Regions from separate parts of the Massilia sp. BKSP1R2A-1 genome, predicted to be linked through region 3. Evidence: predicted binding sites of a transcription regulator. Region 3 holds the regulator's gene; each other region holds the start of a gene.
What was found. Region 3 encodes sigma-54, which starts transcription at its own class of promoters, with help from an activator protein. Its sites were predicted from a motif close to TGGCANGNAANCTGCTTT; they were not measured.
Positions count from the first base shown of each region.

Region 1: the regulator sigma-54 is predicted to act here: its motif matches at 1,615-1,632, upstream of ACQ7JA_RS21855 (PEP-CTERM sorting domain-containing protein).
Region 2: the regulator sigma-54 is predicted to act here: its motif matches at 1,997-2,014, upstream of ACQ7JA_RS04890 (PEP-CTERM sorting domain-containing protein).
Region 4: the regulator sigma-54 is predicted to act here: its motif matches at 1,864-1,881, upstream of ACQ7JA_RS09625 (PEP-CTERM sorting domain-containing protein).

Region 1 covers NZ_JBOBRE010000017.1:31,219-35,425, forward strand. The annotation lists gene ACQ7JA_RS21845 (hypothetical protein) at 23-232, shown strand; gene ACQ7JA_RS21850 (beta/gamma crystallin-related protein) at 251-892, opposite strand; gene ACQ7JA_RS21855 (PEP-CTERM sorting domain-containing protein) at 1,008-1,562, opposite strand; gene ACQ7JA_RS21860 (gamma-glutamyl-gamma-aminobutyrate hydrolase family protein) at 2,001-2,795, shown strand; gene ACQ7JA_RS21865 (glutamine synthetase family protein) at 2,935-4,207, shown strand, end outside.
Region 2 covers NZ_JBOBRE010000002.1:351,885-356,091, forward strand. The annotation lists gene ACQ7JA_RS04885 (hydrogen peroxide-inducible genes activator) at 16-957, shown strand; gene ACQ7JA_RS04890 (PEP-CTERM sorting domain-containing protein) at 1,132-1,932, opposite strand; gene ACQ7JA_RS04895 (YaiI/YqxD family protein) at 2,112-2,567, opposite strand; gene ACQ7JA_RS04900 (PEP-CTERM sorting domain-containing protein) at 2,623-3,198, opposite strand; gene ACQ7JA_RS04905 (PhoX family protein) at 3,218-4,207, opposite strand, start outside.
Region 3 covers NZ_JBOBRE010000011.1:87,252-91,458, reverse strand. The annotation lists gene lptC (LPS export ABC transporter periplasmic protein LptC) at 1-53, shown strand, start outside; gene lptA (lipopolysaccharide transport periplasmic protein LptA) at 96-650, shown strand; gene lptB (LPS export ABC transporter ATP-binding protein) at 647-1,423, shown strand; gene ACQ7JA_RS17310 (RNA polymerase factor sigma-54) at 1,423-2,895, shown strand; gene hpf (ribosome hibernation-promoting factor, HPF/YfiA family) at 2,953-3,309, shown strand; gene ACQ7JA_RS17300 (enoyl-CoA hydratase/isomerase family protein) at 3,439-4,207, shown strand, end outside.
Region 4 covers NZ_JBOBRE010000005.1:107,844-112,050, forward strand. The annotation lists gene ACQ7JA_RS09620 (EAL domain-containing protein) at 1-954, shown strand, start outside; gene ACQ7JA_RS09625 (PEP-CTERM sorting domain-containing protein) at 967-1,812, opposite strand; gene ACQ7JA_RS09630 (CocE/NonD family hydrolase) at 1,988-3,880, opposite strand; gene ACQ7JA_RS09635 (sensor histidine kinase) at 4,158-4,207, shown strand, end outside.

The DNA of each region.
Region 1 (4,207 bases), on a different contig from region 3:
TCTGTTACGCGTCTTGTGCCGAATGTCGCATAACGCTGCCAAGCGCAGGCGACGCTTCGTAGAATCGCTCCCATCCAGGAACGCCGATACCTTCTCCGACGGCCGCGCCTGGGTCGGCCACGGCATCCAGCCGGACATCAAGGCGGCGCCGGCGGTGGCCGACCTGCGCGGTGGGGGCGACACCGTCCTGGCGGCGGCGCTGGCCGCGCTGAAGCCGCAGCTGAAGAAGTAAGGCGCCGCAGGGCCGCTATCAGCGCACCCTTCGCACCGACGACACCATGCCGTCCAGGCCGCGCGGGAGCGAGTGGCGGCCCGGTCCGTAGACGACACAGCGTCCGCGGTAGTCGTCATGCTCGCAGACCTGCCATTCGCCTTCGCGGACGATCAGCGAGCCGGCGCGGTCGTTGAAATTGCGGGAACGCAGGGAGTTCACATCGCTTCCCAGCATGATGCCCTCGCCGCTGAAACGGCGATCGGCGAACAGCTCGACCGGCGGACCGCGCCGGTCATCGTCCCTGGGCCCGCGCCGGCCCCAGCCGCCATCGTCATCGCGCCGGTCGCGGTCGCGGTATCCGTCGTGGCCGCGTCCGCGCTCCAGTTCGCGCACCGATGAGGCCTGGTCGTTGAAGCCGTCGAACATCCGGTATTCGCCCGGTCCCAGCACGATGCAGCGGCCGCCGAAATCCTTGTGCTCGCAGATCTCCCACGTGCCCGAACGGACGACGGCCGAGGACGCGCGGTCGTTGAACCCGATCCTGTCCAGGTTCAGGACCGGTTCGCGCAGCGTCAGCGGACGGCCGCGGTAGTCCGCATCCGTGAACAGCGTGATCTCGCCGGCGGCGGCGTGGTTGAACGATGCCAGCAAGGCGAGGGCGGCAAGCAGGGGTTTCATGGTTTCTCCAAGAGGTACGGCGCGCGGGCGCGATGCGCGCCCGGCTTTACTCCCATAACGCAATGCCCCTGGAGACGGTGTACTGCACAGCTGTAACAGATTGCTACGGGCCCGTTCAGCCTGCTGTGGGGCGGCGGCGTGCGGCTGCCAGGCAGAGCAGGCCGGCGCCGAGGCTGAACAGGGTGGCCGGCTCCGGCACGTCGCCTGCGCGCGTGATGTCGGCGGTGAGAACCGAGCGGGCGAACATCACGTCCTGGGGCGAGGTGCAGAACCCGAAACGGAAGCGGTCGCAGCCGACGTTCAGCGAGACCCACAGCATGCCGTCATCCAGCATCGAGGTGTCGAGCGCGAAGGTATAGTCCTGGCCCCACAGCGTCACGTTCGAGGTGGTGCCGGCCACGGCGCCGTCGAAGCGGAAGGTTACCGTCTCGCCATGGGCGCGCGCCAGGTCGGTGATGTCGTACAGGTAGATCGACAGCGAGGCCGAGTTGATGACCGGGCCCGGCAGGCCGTCGGGACGCAGGTCATGCAGGTAGCCGATCGAGAAGTAGGAGTTGATGTTGAAGTCGATCAGCGGGTCGACCGTGTTGGTAATGATTTCGGCGGATGCGCTGCCGCAGATGCCGAAGGCCAGGGCGGCCGCGCCCAGCATGTGTTTGAGTGCTTTCATGGATGCTCCCTCGTTATCGGTCTTCCTCAATGGCGGGAAGTTGCTGACCCTTCAAGCAAGCTGTATGCCCGCCCCGGCTTGGCCCATGAATTCAAGGAGTTGCCGCGTTGGGAAGGCGAAGCCGCCGGCACGCTGTCAATTTTCACGACATGGACCAAAGGAAGAGCCACACCGCTCTACTTGCCGCGAAATAATATTTCACTGGATGCTGATTTCTGAAAGGAAATTTCATCGAGCACTCATGCCAGCCGTGTTGGCATGCTTGTCGAGATACCGTTAAGCTTTTGTTATGGAACCTTTGTTCCCTGGCAGATCAGCAGGCAAGCGCCCCTGCCGCGCCACGTCCACACGGCACTGTTGATCTTAATCAATGGCCACTCGCGTCCGAACCAGAATGCTCGTATCATGGTTTCGTGCGCTTCACGACAAGGTAGAGACATGCGTCCCATCGTCATCGTCCCCGCGTGCACGCGTGATTTCGGCGAACATCCTTATCACGCTGCCCAGCACAAGTATGTCGACGCCGTCGTCCTCGGCGCCGATTGTGCGCCCATGATCCTGCCCTCCCTGGGTGCTTCGCTCGACCTGGAAACCATGCTGCAGCTGTGCGACGGCATCATGCTGACCGGCTCGGCGTCGAATGTGCACCCCAGCTACTACTCCGAGGAAGTTCTCGACCCCAGCCTGCCCCAGGACCCGGCGCGCGACCAGACCACGCTGCCCCTGATCCGCGAGGCTGTGAAACGCGGCATCCCGATCATCGCGATCTGCCGCGGCTTCCAGGAAATGAACGTGGCCCTGGGCGGCAGCCTGCACCAGGCGGTGCAAACCGTGGCCGGCAAGTTCGACCACCGCGAGAATCCCGAACTCGGCATGGACGAGCAGTACGGCGACGCCCACAACGTCACCCTCACGCCCGGCGGCTGCCTGGAGCGCATGCTGGGCCAGCCCGAGATCCCCGTGAACTCGCTGCACGGCCAGGGCGTGAACGAACTCGCACCCGGCTTGAGCGTCGAAGCAGTAGCGGAGGATGGCCTGGTCGAGGCTTTTTCGGTGTCCACCGCGCCCGGCTTCACGCTGGCGGTGCAGTGGCACCCCGAGTGGCGCATCCAGCACAACCCCTACTCGATGAAGATGTTCGGCGCCTTCGGCGATGCCTGCCGCGAACGCCAGGCGCAGAAACGGGCGCAGCAGCTCGACCAGCTGCGCGAGCAGTTACGGAGTTCCGCATGACTGTGTTTGCCAACCGGATGGCCGGCCTGTTATGGGCTACCAGCGCCGTTCCCTAGCTTCCCTGCCTGATGTGAGCAGCGCACCCGGCCGATGCCGGCGCATGCGCGAGGTATCCGCAACAGCTAGAAGAGAGGCAATCATGGCAATCCGCGACAATTTTTCTTACACCGACATGGAGGAGTGGCTCAACGCAAAACGGGTCACCGAAATCGAATGCCTGGTCCCCGACCTGACCGGCGTGGCACGTGGCAAGATCCTCCCCCGCATCAAGTTCACCGAAGACCGCGGCATGCGCATCCCCGAAGTGGTGCTGGGCATGACCGTGACCGGCAACACCCCGGAGCGCGACGATTCCTATAACCGCGCCATCGCGGCCACCGACCGCGACATGATCCTGAAGGCCGACCCCACCACCATCACCATGGTGCCCTGGGCCGTCGACCCCACGGCGCAAGTCATCCACGACTGCTATTTCGCCAACGGCGAGCTGGTCGACTTCGCCCCGCGCAGCGTGCTGCGCCGCGTGCTGGGGCTGTATGCCAAAAAAGGCTGGAAGCCGGTGGTGGCGCCCGAGCTCGAGTTCTACCTGACGGCCAAGAACATCGACCCCAACCTGCCGCTGTCCTCGCCCGTGGGCCGCAGCGGCCGTGCGGAGACCAGCCGCCAGGTCTACAGCATCGACGCCGTCAACGAGTTCGACCCGCTGTTCGAGGACATCTACGACTACTGCGAGATGATGAATCTCGACGTCGACACCCTCATCCACGAGATCGGCGCCGGCCAGATGGAGATCAACTTCCTGCACGGCGATCCGCTGGGCCTGGCCGACAAGGTCTTCTACTTCAAGCGCACCCTGCGCGAAGCGGCGCTGAAGCACGAGATGTACGCCACCTTCATGGCCAAGCCCATGGCCGACGAACCCGGTTCGGCGATGCACGTGCACCAGAGCGTGGTCTCGCTTGAAACCGGCAAGAACATCTTCAGCAACCCGGACGGCACGGCCTCGCCCACCTTCCGCCACTACATCGGCGGCCTGCAGCGCTACATGCCCTCGGCGATGGCCATCATCGCGCCCTATGTGAATTCCTACCGCCGCATCGTGCGCCACTCGGCCGCGCCGATCAACCTGCAGTGGGGCCAGGACAACCGCACCGTGGGCTTCCGCGTGCCGGTGTCGGGCGCCCAGGACCGCCGCGTCGAGAACCGCGTGATCGGCGCCGACGCCAATCCCTACCTGGCGCTGGCGGTCACGCTGGCCTGCGGCTACCTCGGCATGACGGAAGCCGTCGAGCCGAGCGCCATGGTCGAAACCAGCGCCTACGACATGCCGGTCGAACTGCCCCAGGGCCTGTCCGAGGCCATCACCCTGCTGCGGCGCGAAGACCGCTTGCGCGATGTCCTGGGCGAGCGTT
Region 2 (4,207 bases), on a different contig from region 3:
CGGGCAAGAGAACCTATGACACTGACCGAGCTGAAATACATCGTCGCCGTCGCGCGCGCCAAACACTTTGGCCATGCTGCCGAAGCCTGCTTCGTAGCCCAACCCACCCTGTCCGTCGCGATCAAGAAGCTCGAAGACGAGCTCGGCGTGACCCTGTTCGAACGCGGCGGCTCCGAAGTCTCGGTGACGCCGCTGGGCGCCCAGATCGTGGCCCAGGCCGAGCGCGTGCTGGAGCAGACCGCCGCCATCAAGGAACTGGCCAAGCAGAACAAGGACCCGCTGGCCGGGCCGCTGCGCCTGGGCGTGATCTACACCATCGGCCCCTACCTGCTGCCGCCCCTGGTAAAACGCCTGATCGACACCGTGCCGCAGATGCCGCTGGTGCTGCAGGAGAACTACACGCACAAGCTGCTCGAACTGCTGCGCCAGGGCGAGCTCGACGCCGCCATCGTGGCCCTGCCCTTGCCGGACCACGGCATGTCGATGCAGACCCTGTACGACGAACCCTTCGTGGTCGCCATGCCGCGCACCCACCCCTGGGCCAAGCGCAAGGAAATCCCGGCCGACGACCTGAAGCTCGAAACCATGCTGCTGCTGGGCGCCGGCCACTGCTTCCGCGACCAGGTGCTGGAAGTGTGCCCGGAGATGGCGCGCTACTCCTCGCCCGGCAACGGCATGCAGCGGACCTTCGAAGGTTCTTCGCTCGAGACCATCCGCCACATGGTGGCCAGCGGCATCGGCCTGACCGTGCTCCCGCGCGCCTCGGTGGCCGACATGCACGACCCGAACGGCCTGCTGACCTACGTCCCCTTCTCCGACCCCGCGCCCTCGCGCCGCGTCGTCATCGTGTGGCGCAAGAGCTTCACCCGGCGCGCCGCGATCGACGCGGTGGCCAAGGCGGTGGGCGACTGCAAGCTGCCGGGGATCGAGATGGTGATGCTGGAAGCCGCAGCCTGAGTCAGTGCCGGCGCCCAGCATCGTGGACTGCCCCGGGTCGGGCGCCCGCGGCGGATTGATCACGAAGCGGGTCTGCCCGGTCCAGCGCCACGGTCGTTCCGCTCGAGAACGCCATGTCATCGCTGTAGCGCCAGTCGAGGCGAAAACAGTGCATGGAATCGTTGTTCCGGCGCCTCAACCGTTCTTGCGCACACGCCGGCGCGAGGCGGCGCCCATGCCGATCAAGCCTGCGCCGAGCAGCGCCAGCGACAGCGGTTCCGGCACCGCGACCCGGCGTTCGAAGGCGCCGACATAGACGGTTTCCGGCGTCGACTCTGTCGTCCCCGACGCGAACTCGATGCCGGCGCCGAGGATGCACTGGGTCAGGTTCTGGCAGAACTCCATGGCGTCCTGCGCGCTGTCATTGTCCAGCACGAAACGGAACATGCCCGACTGGCCGATGCCGCCGCCTTCGCCCAGCTCCAGGGGGATGCCCCCATAGCTGAAGTACATGGTCATGTTGGAGCTCGTGTTGAACAGGCTGAGGTAGAGGCGGTTCAGGACCGCGGTATTGCCCGGCCCGCCCTCGCTGATGTTGACGACCAGGCCGAGCTGGCCGGCGTTGGCCAGTTTGTCGATCGCCGACAGCTGCCAGGTATTGTTGCCGCCGCTGCCCGCATGGTTGTCGCCGCCCTCGAGACCTTCGCCGCAGTCCTCCAGCGGCTTGTTGGGATTGCCCGCGTTGAAGGCCACGCAGCCGGACTCGAGCCCATTGTGCTTTCTCGGGTCGGGTCCGTTATCGTTCACGTTGGCGTTCGCCTTCGGTTTGCGGGCACTGTCGCCGGGGCCGTTGTCCTGCACGGTCACGACGGTCGAAACATTGCCGAGGCCGGTGCCGGTGGTTTGCTGGCCCGTTACGTACATCAGGCCCGCAAATGCCGGGCTTGCTGCGGAAATTGCCACTGCTGTAAAGAGCGTTCTGGTTGCGCGCTTCATATTGTTCTCCTTCAGGCAAGACCCATTGGCCAAGCACGGCTTGGCGGCGTGAGACAAGAAGAACAGAGCAATTCGCGGGCCAGCTCGCGCACTGCCAAAGAAATCAGGCACTTGGCGTAAATACGCAAGCGCCGCCGACCGAGAGTGTCAATTATTCCGACTGCATAAAGCCAGCCTGCTCATTCCTTGCGGACACGGCGCGCCAGTTCACGGTCGAGGGCATTCGCGAAATTCCGGCTGTCGGCCTGGCTGAAGGCGGCTGGTCCGCCGGTGTCGACACCGCTGCTGCGCAGCTCTTCCATGAAGGCGCGCATGGAGAGCTGCTGGGCGATCGTGTCCTTGGTGTACCACTCGCCGCGCGGATTGAGCGGCAGGCCGCCCTTCTCGAGCACCTGGGCGGCGAGTGGAATGTCGCCAGTCACCACGATGTCGCCGGCTTCCACGCGCGCGACGATTTCGGCATCGGCCTCATCCGGCCCGGCCGGCACCTGCAGGGCGCGGATGACGCGCGAACCGGGGACCTTGATCAGCTGATTGGCCACCAGCGTGACGTTCAGCTGCAGGCGCTCGGCCACGCGGAACAGGATGTCCTTGATTGAGCCCGGACAGGCATCGGCATCGACCCAGATGTGCATGTGTGTGAAGGGCTTGTCGGTAAAGCAGCGATTGTACCGGCAAGCCCTGCCCTGATCAGTCCTTCTTGCGGCGGCGCGCGGCGGCCATCAGGCTGGCCATGCACAGCATCGGCAGCACCAGGGCGGCCGACGAAGGTTCCGGCACGGTGGCGGTGATGGTGAAGGTGTCGCCCGCGCGCAGGCCGGCGGTATCGAGCAGCCAGTCGGCCGCGCCGGCATTGCCGAACACGTCGCCGAACTGGAACTCGGCATACTCTGGCGCAGCGAAGCTGATGCCGGCGGCAAATGCTCCGCTGTCGACCCGCTCGATGTTGCCGAAGGCCGGGGTCACCGTGCCGGGCGCGGCGAAGCGGATGCCCTGCAGGCTGAAGGTGAAGCGGTTCAGCGCGGCGCCGGCCAGGTTGCGCACCAGGGCATCGAAGCTCAGGGGACCCAGCAGGTCGTCCTCTTCCAGCGTGAAGGTCAGGCTCTTGCTGCTGAAGTCCTGCAGGTCCAGGTCGAAGGAAGCCGAACCGGCGCCGCTGTAGTTGCTGACCGGATTGGAACCGGTGCTGGCGCTGAGCAGGGCGGCGTTGGCGGCGCAAGACAGGGTCAGGGCGCCGGCGAAAGCCAGCAGTTTGGCGAATGTCATGGTGTTCTCCAATGAATGATTACAGCGGGCCCTTGGCCCAGGGACCGGTGATGGCGAAGGTGATGCCCGGGGTCTGGATGTTGACGAAGAGGTAGCGGCCGGTCGGGTCGAAGCAGGCGCCGGCGAACTCGTTGCCGCGCTGGTCGCCCGCGAGCGAGGCCAGCTTGCCGGCGGCGCTCAGTTGGGCGCTGCTGAGGTTGATGTTGTTCTTGGCGAAGATGTAAGCGTCGCCCAGGCCGGTCAGGCCCATCAGGCGCTGGCCGAAACCGAAGGGGTCGGTGGCGGCGGTCGAGGCGTCTTCGCAGATCAGGATGGCGTTGCGCGGGCTGACCGTCAGGTTGTCGCCCATATTGCCGACCAGCTGGCTGGGGCTCGAGTAGATGCAGGTCAGGACCTGGCTCACCAGATCGAGTTCCCAGATGCTGCCGCGCTGCACGGCGCCGCCCGAGGTGTCCATCACGTACATCTTGCCCTGGGCGTACCAGATGCCTTCGCCGCGGTTCATGCGCGCCGCGCCCTGCTCCCATCCCTGCACGAAGGGACCGGCCGCCCCGGTGATGCGCACGCCGCTCGGACCGGTCGCGTCGCCGCGGTTGGCGTCGGGACGGGGGATGGTGACCCATTCCAGTTCGAACTTCATGTCCACCGGCACATTGGCCAGGTTGACGTTATTGACGCCCTTGACCTTGGCCATCTGCAGCACGCCGCCCATGGCCAGGCTGCCCGGCGCGCCGGTGCGGATGTCCGGCACATAGCGGTAGAAGCCCGACTTGCCCGAGGAATCCTCGGTCTGGTAGACGATGCCGGTGGCCGGGTCGACAGCGGCGGCTTCGTGGGCGAAGCGGCCCATGCCGACGATCGGCTGGCCGGTGGTGAGGCGCGGATCCGAATGCACCTCGAACACGTAGCCGTGCTTCTTGCCCGAGGCGCTGACGCTGTCCGAGCCGACTTCCTCGCAGCTCAGCCAGGTGCCCCAGGGAGTGATGCCGCCGGCACAGTTGGTCTGGGT
Region 3 (4,207 bases):
TGCACCTGGCCAGCCGCGGCCAGATCGTCTATCCGCCGCGCGCGCAACGCTGATTTTCAATGCCCGCGCCGCGTTACAACAGGACCAGCAAAACCATGAAAAAAATACTCGCTGCCACTTTCCTCACCCTGGCATCGCTCACCGCCACGGCGGAGCGCGCCGATTCGCTCAAGCAGGCCGTGATCAACTTCGACACGCTCGACGTCGACGAAGTCACCCAGACCCGCATCCTGACCGGCAACGTCGTGCTCACCCGCGGCACCCTGGTGCTCAAGTCGGACCGCGCCCTGGTGAAGGAAACGCCGGAAGGCTATATGAGCGTGACGCTCACCGCCAACAACGGCAAGCTCGCCACCTTCCGCCAGAAGCGCGACGGCGGTCCCGACCTGTGGGTCGAGGGCCAGGCCCAGCGCATCGAATACGACGAGCGCGCCGAGCTGGTGAAGCTGTTCACCACCGCCGAGGTGCGCGAGCTGGAGAACGGCCGCATGACCAATGAGATCAAGGGTCCCTTCATCTCCTACGACAACCGCCGTGAAGTGGCCCAGGTGCGCAACGACCCCAGCGGCAAGAGCACGGTCGGCGGCGGCCGCGGCACCCTGATCATCGCGCCGCGCCGCACGACGCCGGCGGAGGGCGCCAAGCAATGAACGCCGTACTGGAAAAACCCGCCGGCGACAGCTGCAGCACCCTGGTCGTCAAGGGCCTGCAGAAGAGCTACGGCAAGCGCCTGGTGGTGCGCGATGTCTCGCTGCAGGTCGACTGCGGCGAGGTGGTCGGCCTGCTCGGCCCCAACGGCGCCGGCAAGACCACGTCCTTCTACATGATCGTCGGCCTGGTGCCGTCGGATGCCGGCTCGATCGACATCAACGGCACCGACATCACGAGCCTGCCGATCCACCGGCGCGCGGTGCTGGGCCTGTCCTACCTGCCGCAGGAAGCCTCGGTGTTCCGGAAGCTCACGGTAGAAGAGAACATCCGCGCCGTGCTGGAACTGCAGCGCGACGAGAATGGCAAGGCCCTGGGCAAGAACGAGATCAACGAGCGCCTCGACACCCTGCTGGCCGAGCTGCAGATCGAAAAGCTGCGCGAGAACCCGGCGCTGTCGCTGTCGGGCGGCGAGCGCCGCCGCGTGGAGATCGCGCGCGCGCTGGCCACCAACCCGCGCTTCGTGCTGCTCGACGAACCGTTCGCGGGCGTGGACCCGATCGCGGTGATCGAGATCCAGCGCATCGTGCGCTTCCTGAAGGAGCGCAACATCGGCGTGCTGATCACCGACCACAACGTGCGCGAGACGCTCGGCATCTGCGACCGCGCCTACATCATCAACCAGGGCGCCGTGCTGGCTTCCGGCCGTCCCGACGACATCATCGCCGACGAATCCGTGCGACGCGTCTACCTCGGCGAACACTTCAGGATGTAATGAAACAGTCCCTGCAGCTCCGCACCTCGCAGCACCTTGCGCTGACGCCGCAGCTGCAGCAGTCGATCCGCCTGCTGCAGCTGTCCACGCTCGAACTGCACCAGGAGATCGAGCAGATCCTGCACGACAATCCGCTGCTCGAGCGTCTCGACGATCCACTCGACCGCTCGGTGCGCCTGCTGGCCGACGGCGCCATCAACACGGCGCCTGCCAATGGCGAGGCGCCGAGCGCGCAGCCCGCCCAGGAAGAAGGCGGCGCCAAGGCCGAGGGCGAGGGACATGAGGATGGCGAGCAGGGCGAGCGCGGCGACGCCGACAGCGACTGGGGCGGCGAGGGCGGCGGCGCACGCAGCGGCGACGACGAGGACGGACGCCCGCAACTGGAAGCCGACGGCACCACCCTGCGCGAACACCTGGCGGAGCAGATCCGCCTGACCGGCTGCAGCGCGCGCGACCGCGCCCTGGCCGAGCTGGTGATCGACGCCCTGGACGACAACGGCTACCTGGAAGAACCGCTCGACGAGATCCACGCGCGCCTGCCCGAGGAACTCGAGATCGACATGGACGAGCTGCGCTGCGCGCTGGCCCTGATCCAGAGCCTCGACCCGGTCGGCGTGGGCGCGCGCAGCGCGGCCGAATGCCTGGCGCTCCAGATCCGCCGCATGCCGGGCGTGCCGCTCGTCACGCGGCGCCTGGCCCTGAAAATCGTCGAGGGTTACCTGAGCTGGTTCGCCCAGCGCGAATACACCAAGCTGAAGAAGGCGCTCGACTGCGACGACGAAGACCTGCGCGAAGTGCAGGCCGTGGTCCGCCAGTGCAATCCGCATCCCGGCGCGGCCTTCGCCTCGAACGTGTCGGACTACGTGGTGCCGGACGTGATCGTCCGCCGCGCCAAGCACGGCTGGTCGGTTTCGCTGAACCCGGACGTGATGCCGAAGCTGCGCGTGAACTCCCTGTACGCCAACCTGCTCAAGCAGGGAAAAAGCGAAAGCCAGATGGGCGCGCAGTTGCAGGAAGCCAAGTGGCTCATCAAGAATATGCGCCAGCGCTTCGACACGATCCTGCGTGTTGCCGAGGCAATTGTGGAGCGCCAGCGTAACTTTTTCAGTCACGGCGCCGTTGCCATGCGCCCTCTTGTTTTGCGTGAGATAGCTGATACACTAGGCCTACACGAGAGCACAATCTCCCGTGTAACCACGCAGAAATACATGCTGACCCCGCACGGCATGTTTGAGCTGAAGTACTTCTTCGGAAGCCATGTCGCCACCGAAGCGGGGGGAGAAGCCTCCTCGACGGCGATCCGCGCGCTCATCGCGCAATTGACAGGAGCAGAAGACCCTAGGAACCCATTATCCGACAGCAAGATCGCGGAGATGCTCGGGGAACAAGGTATGGTCATTGCGCGCAGGACGGTCGCCAAGTACCGCGAAGCGCTCAAGATTCCGCCCGTCAGCCTCCGCAAATCCCTGTAAAGCACCTGCCCACACTCACCTTGTGGCGCGGGCAGGGCACCTTCCCAAGGAGTGTGTATGAACCTCACAATCAGCGGTCACCATCTCGAAGTCACCCCCGCCATCCGTGAATACGTTCAGAATAAGCTCGAGCGCATCACCCGCCATTTCGACCACGTGATCGATACCCACGTGTTCCTCGCGATCGACAATCTCACCGAAAAAGAAAAAAGGCAGAAAGCCGAAATCAACTTATCGGTATCGGGAAAGAAACTCCACGTCGCCAGCGCCGCACAAGACCTGTACGCCGCGATCGACACGCTGATGGACAGACTGGACAGGCAGGTTTTAAAACACAAATCCATGCTGCAAGACCATAACCACGTCGCGCACAAGCGCATGCCGGATATCGACGAAACCACGGCAGCAGCGTAAACACAGCCGCGCACATTCCGCGGCAACACCGCAAGGGCGTCTAAGGGGACGCCCTTTTTGCATTGTAAAGATAGGAATTTGCTGGCAGCCTTCGGTAGAATGCATCATTTTTCGACCACAGAAGCTGCCATGACCGATTACGTCCTGACCCGCGTCGCCAACCGCACCGGCGTCATCACGCTCGACCGCCCGAAAGCCCTGAACTCGCTGTCGCTCGACATGGTGCGCGCCATCACCGCGATCCTGCTGGAATGGCAGGCCGATGCCGGCATCGACGCCGTCGTCATCACCAGCAGCAGCGAGAAGGCCCTGTGCGCAGGCGGCGACATCCGCTTCTTCCACGACGTCGGCCGTGTGGCGCCGACGGGCGGCAGCGCGCTGCTGGAAGATTTCTTCACCGAGGAATACGCGCTCAATCACCTGATCCACTTCTATCCGAAACCGTATATCGCGGTGATGGACGGCGTGGTAATGGGCGGCGGCATGGGCATCGCCCAGGGCGGGCCAGGCTGCGGCCTGCGCATCGTCACCGACCGCACCAAGATGGCGATGCCGGAAGTGAACATCGGCCTGTTCCCGGACGTGGGCGGCAGCCATTTCCTCTCGCATGCGCCGGGACAGCTGGGGCAGTACCTGGGCCTGACCGGGTTGACGATCGGCGCGGCCGATGCGCTCTACGTGGGACTAGCCGACGTGTTCGTGCCTGGCGAGAAGCTGGGCGAGCTGAATGCGCTGATCGAGACCACGCCGGGGGCGCAGCTGCCGCAGGCGATCCGCACCTATGCGGCGCAGTTCGCGGCCCAGGCGGGCGCCAGCGAGCTGCAGGCGCAGCGCGGCGTGATCGATGCGCACTTCGGCGCGGCCTCGGTGGCGGCCATCATGGCGTCGCTGGCGCGCG
Region 4 (4,207 bases), on a different contig from region 3:
GCCGTCGTGCGCTCGCCGATGTTCCGGATCGTCGGCATTGCGGCGGTGCCGGCCCACTACCTGACCGGCCGCTCGAAGGACGTGGCCGCGCGCCTGGTGCCGGCCGGCCTGGTCGCCGGCATCGCACTGACCTGCGCCATCGTCTACCTGGCGCGCCAGCAGATGTCGCTGCCTGTCGCCGTGCGGAACGCGCTCCGGCGCAGGGAATTTTTCCTCGAGTACCAGCCCATCGTCGACCTGCGCAGCGGCCGCTGGACTGGCGTCGAGGCCCTGGTGCGCTGGCGCCGCCCGACCGGCGAAATCGTCATGCCCGACCTGTTCATCCCGCTCGCCGAGCAGAACGGCCTGATCGTCAAGCTGACCGCCTTGGTGCTCGAGCGCGTGTGCGCCGACACCGGCGCCTTCCTGCGCGCCAATCCATCCTTCCACGTCGGCATCAACGTGGCGCCGGCCGACTTCCACACCGGCGGCTTTCTCGAACGCCTGCAGCGTACGCTGCAGCAAATGGGCGCCCAGCCGGCCAACCTGATGCTCGAGGTGACGGAACGCGGGCTGCTCGACCCGATGGTGGCGCGCGAGACCACCGGCGCCTTGCGCCGCCACGGTTTCCTGCTGGCGATCGACGACTTCGGCACCGGCTACTCGAGCTTGTCCTATCTCGAGTCGCTGGAGCTCGACTACCTGAAGATCGACCGCAGCTTCATCGAGGCGATCGGCACCGGCGCGCCGACCAGCCAGGTGGTGGGGCACATCATCAGCATGGCCAGGGACCTGGGCCTGCGCACGATCGCGGAAGGGGTCGAAAGCCAGGCGCAGGCCGACTACCTGCGCCGGCAGGGGGTGCAGTACGGGCAGGGCTGGCTGTTCGGCCGGCCCATGCCGTTCTGGGAGATCGTGCGCCACCTGGAAGCCCAGGCGGCGCAGGAGGCTGGCCCGGTGCGCGCGGCCGGATGAGGCGTTGCGCGATCAGCGCGCGCGGCGACGGCGCGCGGCCAAGCCGGCTGCGCCGATTGCGAGCAGGCCAAAGGTGGCCGGTTCCGGAACATCATTCGCCGCGAGCTCGAAGTTGGTGGAGCTGCTCACGCCGCCGATATTCCAGGAGAGGTTGTCGACCGCGCCGCTGAAGGGACCCCAGCCGCTGCCGACCCCCGAGCTGAAGCCGACGATGGTGGCGGTGCGCGGCAAGAAGGCCTGCCAGTCGGCGAGGCTGCTGTCGTAGGCGTAACCGCCGTTCGGATCGGCGCCCAGCCCAAAACCCCAGACCTTGGTGTTCCCATCGATCAGCTCGCTCACCCATTGGTCGACCGGGGCGACCAGCCTGCCGTTGTAGATTCCCTCGAATACCAGCCCGCCGCGATCGTTGGTCATCAGATTGCCGTCCAGGTCGATCAGTACGCGCATGGAGGGGTGCTGGCCGGCGTTATTCGCGCTCGTACCGTCGCGATACCAGTCGTAGGACATCGACACCAGGCTGGAGAACGCGCCGAGCGACTGCGTGGCGTAATAGTTGCCGCCCACATTGACCGCGCCCGCCAGGTATTCGATATCCGCCTTGCCGTCGTCCGGCGCACTGAAGGCCACCGATCCGTTGCCCGAGCGCGGGTGGCTGCCGTCGATCCCGACGGTGCCGCCTTTGCGCACATTGTTGTAGTACCAGCCGCTGGCGCCGACTGCCTGGCCCTGGTTGGCGCCGGTCGGATTGGAGAAGGCGTCGCCGCCCGGATTGTTCGGATTGACGACGCCGGCGTGGGCGGCGGGTGCGGCGAGCAGGGCGACGACGGACAATGCGGCGGCTTGGCGGATCGTGATCATGGATGGCTCCCTTGTCTGTTTTGGATGGTGAAATGTTCAAGCGCTTATGCAGGAGCAATAAACATTCCAAGACGCGCGATGCGTATGGAATCAAGGGCTTGGGCCGAAAGAGCGGAGGTGGGAATGGCCGGGCTGTCAGGTTTTCCGACAGCCCGGCAGTGACACGCGCAAGGTGTCAGCGCACCACGGGCAGCTCGATATAGCTCTGGTTGGCGCTGTCGTGGTGCAGGGCGTTATCCGCCACCACGCCCGTCTTCTCGCTCTCGTTCTGCCCGCCGGTGTTCAGGTTGCGGACGAATTTCGGGAAGTTCGAAGAGGTGACTTCGACGCGGATCCGGTGGCCGGCGCCGAACTCGATCGCGGTGGCGATCGGGGTCGGGCGGATCGTCACCACTTCACCGGCCTTGAGCATCTCCGGCTTGTCGAAGCCGTTGCGGTAGCGGGCGCGGAAGATGGTGTCGCCGATGATCCAGGCGGTGCCGTCGGGCGCGACGTCGACCAGCTTCACGGCGAAGTCGGTGTCTTTCGCATTCGACGAGACCTTCAGCACGGCGTCCACGAAGCCGGCCACGCTGACAGGCTTCGGCAGCGGGTCGCTGGTGTAGACCAGCACGTCGTTGCGCGCTTCGACACCGCGCTGGTCGAACGCGCCCGGGATCACGATGCCGCCATTGCAGCAGTCGCCGCCGCCGACGGTCTGCACCGGGTTCATCGGATCGTAGCGGTAGCGGTCGGCCGCTTCGTTCGCGCCCGGCGCCTCGGACGACAGGCGGCCGTCGCCGTACAGGGAATTGGCGCGGCCAGCCGAGCGCAGGTAGAGGCGCATCGGCTTGGCGTCCTGCGGCGGCCAGGTGCCGGCGCTCTGCCATTTGTTGGCGCCCATCTCGAAGTAGCGCACGCGCGGCGTGGTCGACGGGAAGGCCTTGGTGTCGCCCTTGAGCCAGCGGTCGAACCAGCCGTAGACCGCGCCGTCGACGTCGAAGCTGGTGTCGCCCATGGAACGCTCGCCGACCGTCGTGTTCGGCCCCAGGCGGGCGAACTGGCAGTGCGGAATCGGCGCCACCACGGCGTACTGGTTGGCGCTGGCCTCCTTGTCGGTGCCCGCCGCACGGGCGTGGTTGAACAGTTCCAGGTTCGGGCCGATCGAGACGTCGTACCAGCTGTTGAACCACAGGGCCGGGACGCCCCAGCCCATGCCTTCATGGTAGAGGCCGCCCTTGTTCCAGGCCGGGTCCGCCGGGCTGCGCTTGATCAGCTCTTCAAAGGTGCCGGCCGGCTCGCCGAGCGAGCTCAGGAGCTGGTCGACGGGCAGGTGCTTGATCTGCTTGTTCCAGTCGACCTTGGGCTTGCCCGGGTCGAGGTCGTTGTAGGCTTCGATGCGAGCGCGCATTTTCTCATCGGCGATCGCCGGCAGCTGGGCGCGCAGGGGATTGTCGACGCCGTACAGCCAGACGAAGAAGAGGTTGCGCGGCACGCCGCCGGTGTACCAGTTGCCCTGCTCCTGGAAGCGGCCCACCTTGCCGATGCCGGCGCCGGAGGCCATCGGCACCATGGCGGCGTGGGCCGGGTGGTTCAGGCCGGCCAGGGCGAGTTGCCATTCGGCCGAGGACGAGCAGCCCAGGGTGCCGACCTTGCCGTTCGACCAGGCCTGCTCGGCGATCCAGCTCAGGGTGTCGTAGCCGTCGGTCTGCGGATTGCCGAGGATTTCCCATTTGCCTTCCGAGAAATAGCGGCCGCGTTCGTTCTGCACGATGAAGACGTAGCCGCGCTTGACCGACTCCAGCGCGTAGCGCATCGTCGAGCCTTTCAGCTTGCCCTCGTTATAGGGTGTCTTCCAGAGGATGACGGGGAGCTTTCCGCTCGCATTCTTCGGCATGTAGATGTCGGTCGACAGCGACACGCCATCGCGCATGCGCACCATCACGGACTGGCGCGACGTCGCGATCTGGCCGATTGCGCGGTCCTGGGCTTCCGGGCTGTATCTGGTGTAATCCTGGGCGATGGCGCCTGGCGCGATGCTGGAGGTCAGCAACGCAACGGCGACGAGACTGGCGGTGATTTTCTTCAAGTGTGCTCCCCTTTCTACCCTGCGTGATGAAGGACCGGTCATGGGCCGGCTGCGTTTCTTGCATTCTGGATACTTTAACAACTGTCGAGGCAGACGGCCAGCACACGATGCGAAAACGTTTCCCACCCGATGGCACAGGCCGGTAAACGATGTTTATTTGCGTCTTTACAACGTCGGCCTGGCCGAATGGCAGGGGCGCCAGCCTTGCGCCGTGCCTCGGGTGCGTTGCAGCATCCCGTGCTGGACGGCGCCATGGCGGCGTATGACAATCCTGTTTATGAGGCAATTTTTCCTGAACCTGCGGTGCCGCATCCTGCCGGCGCTGTT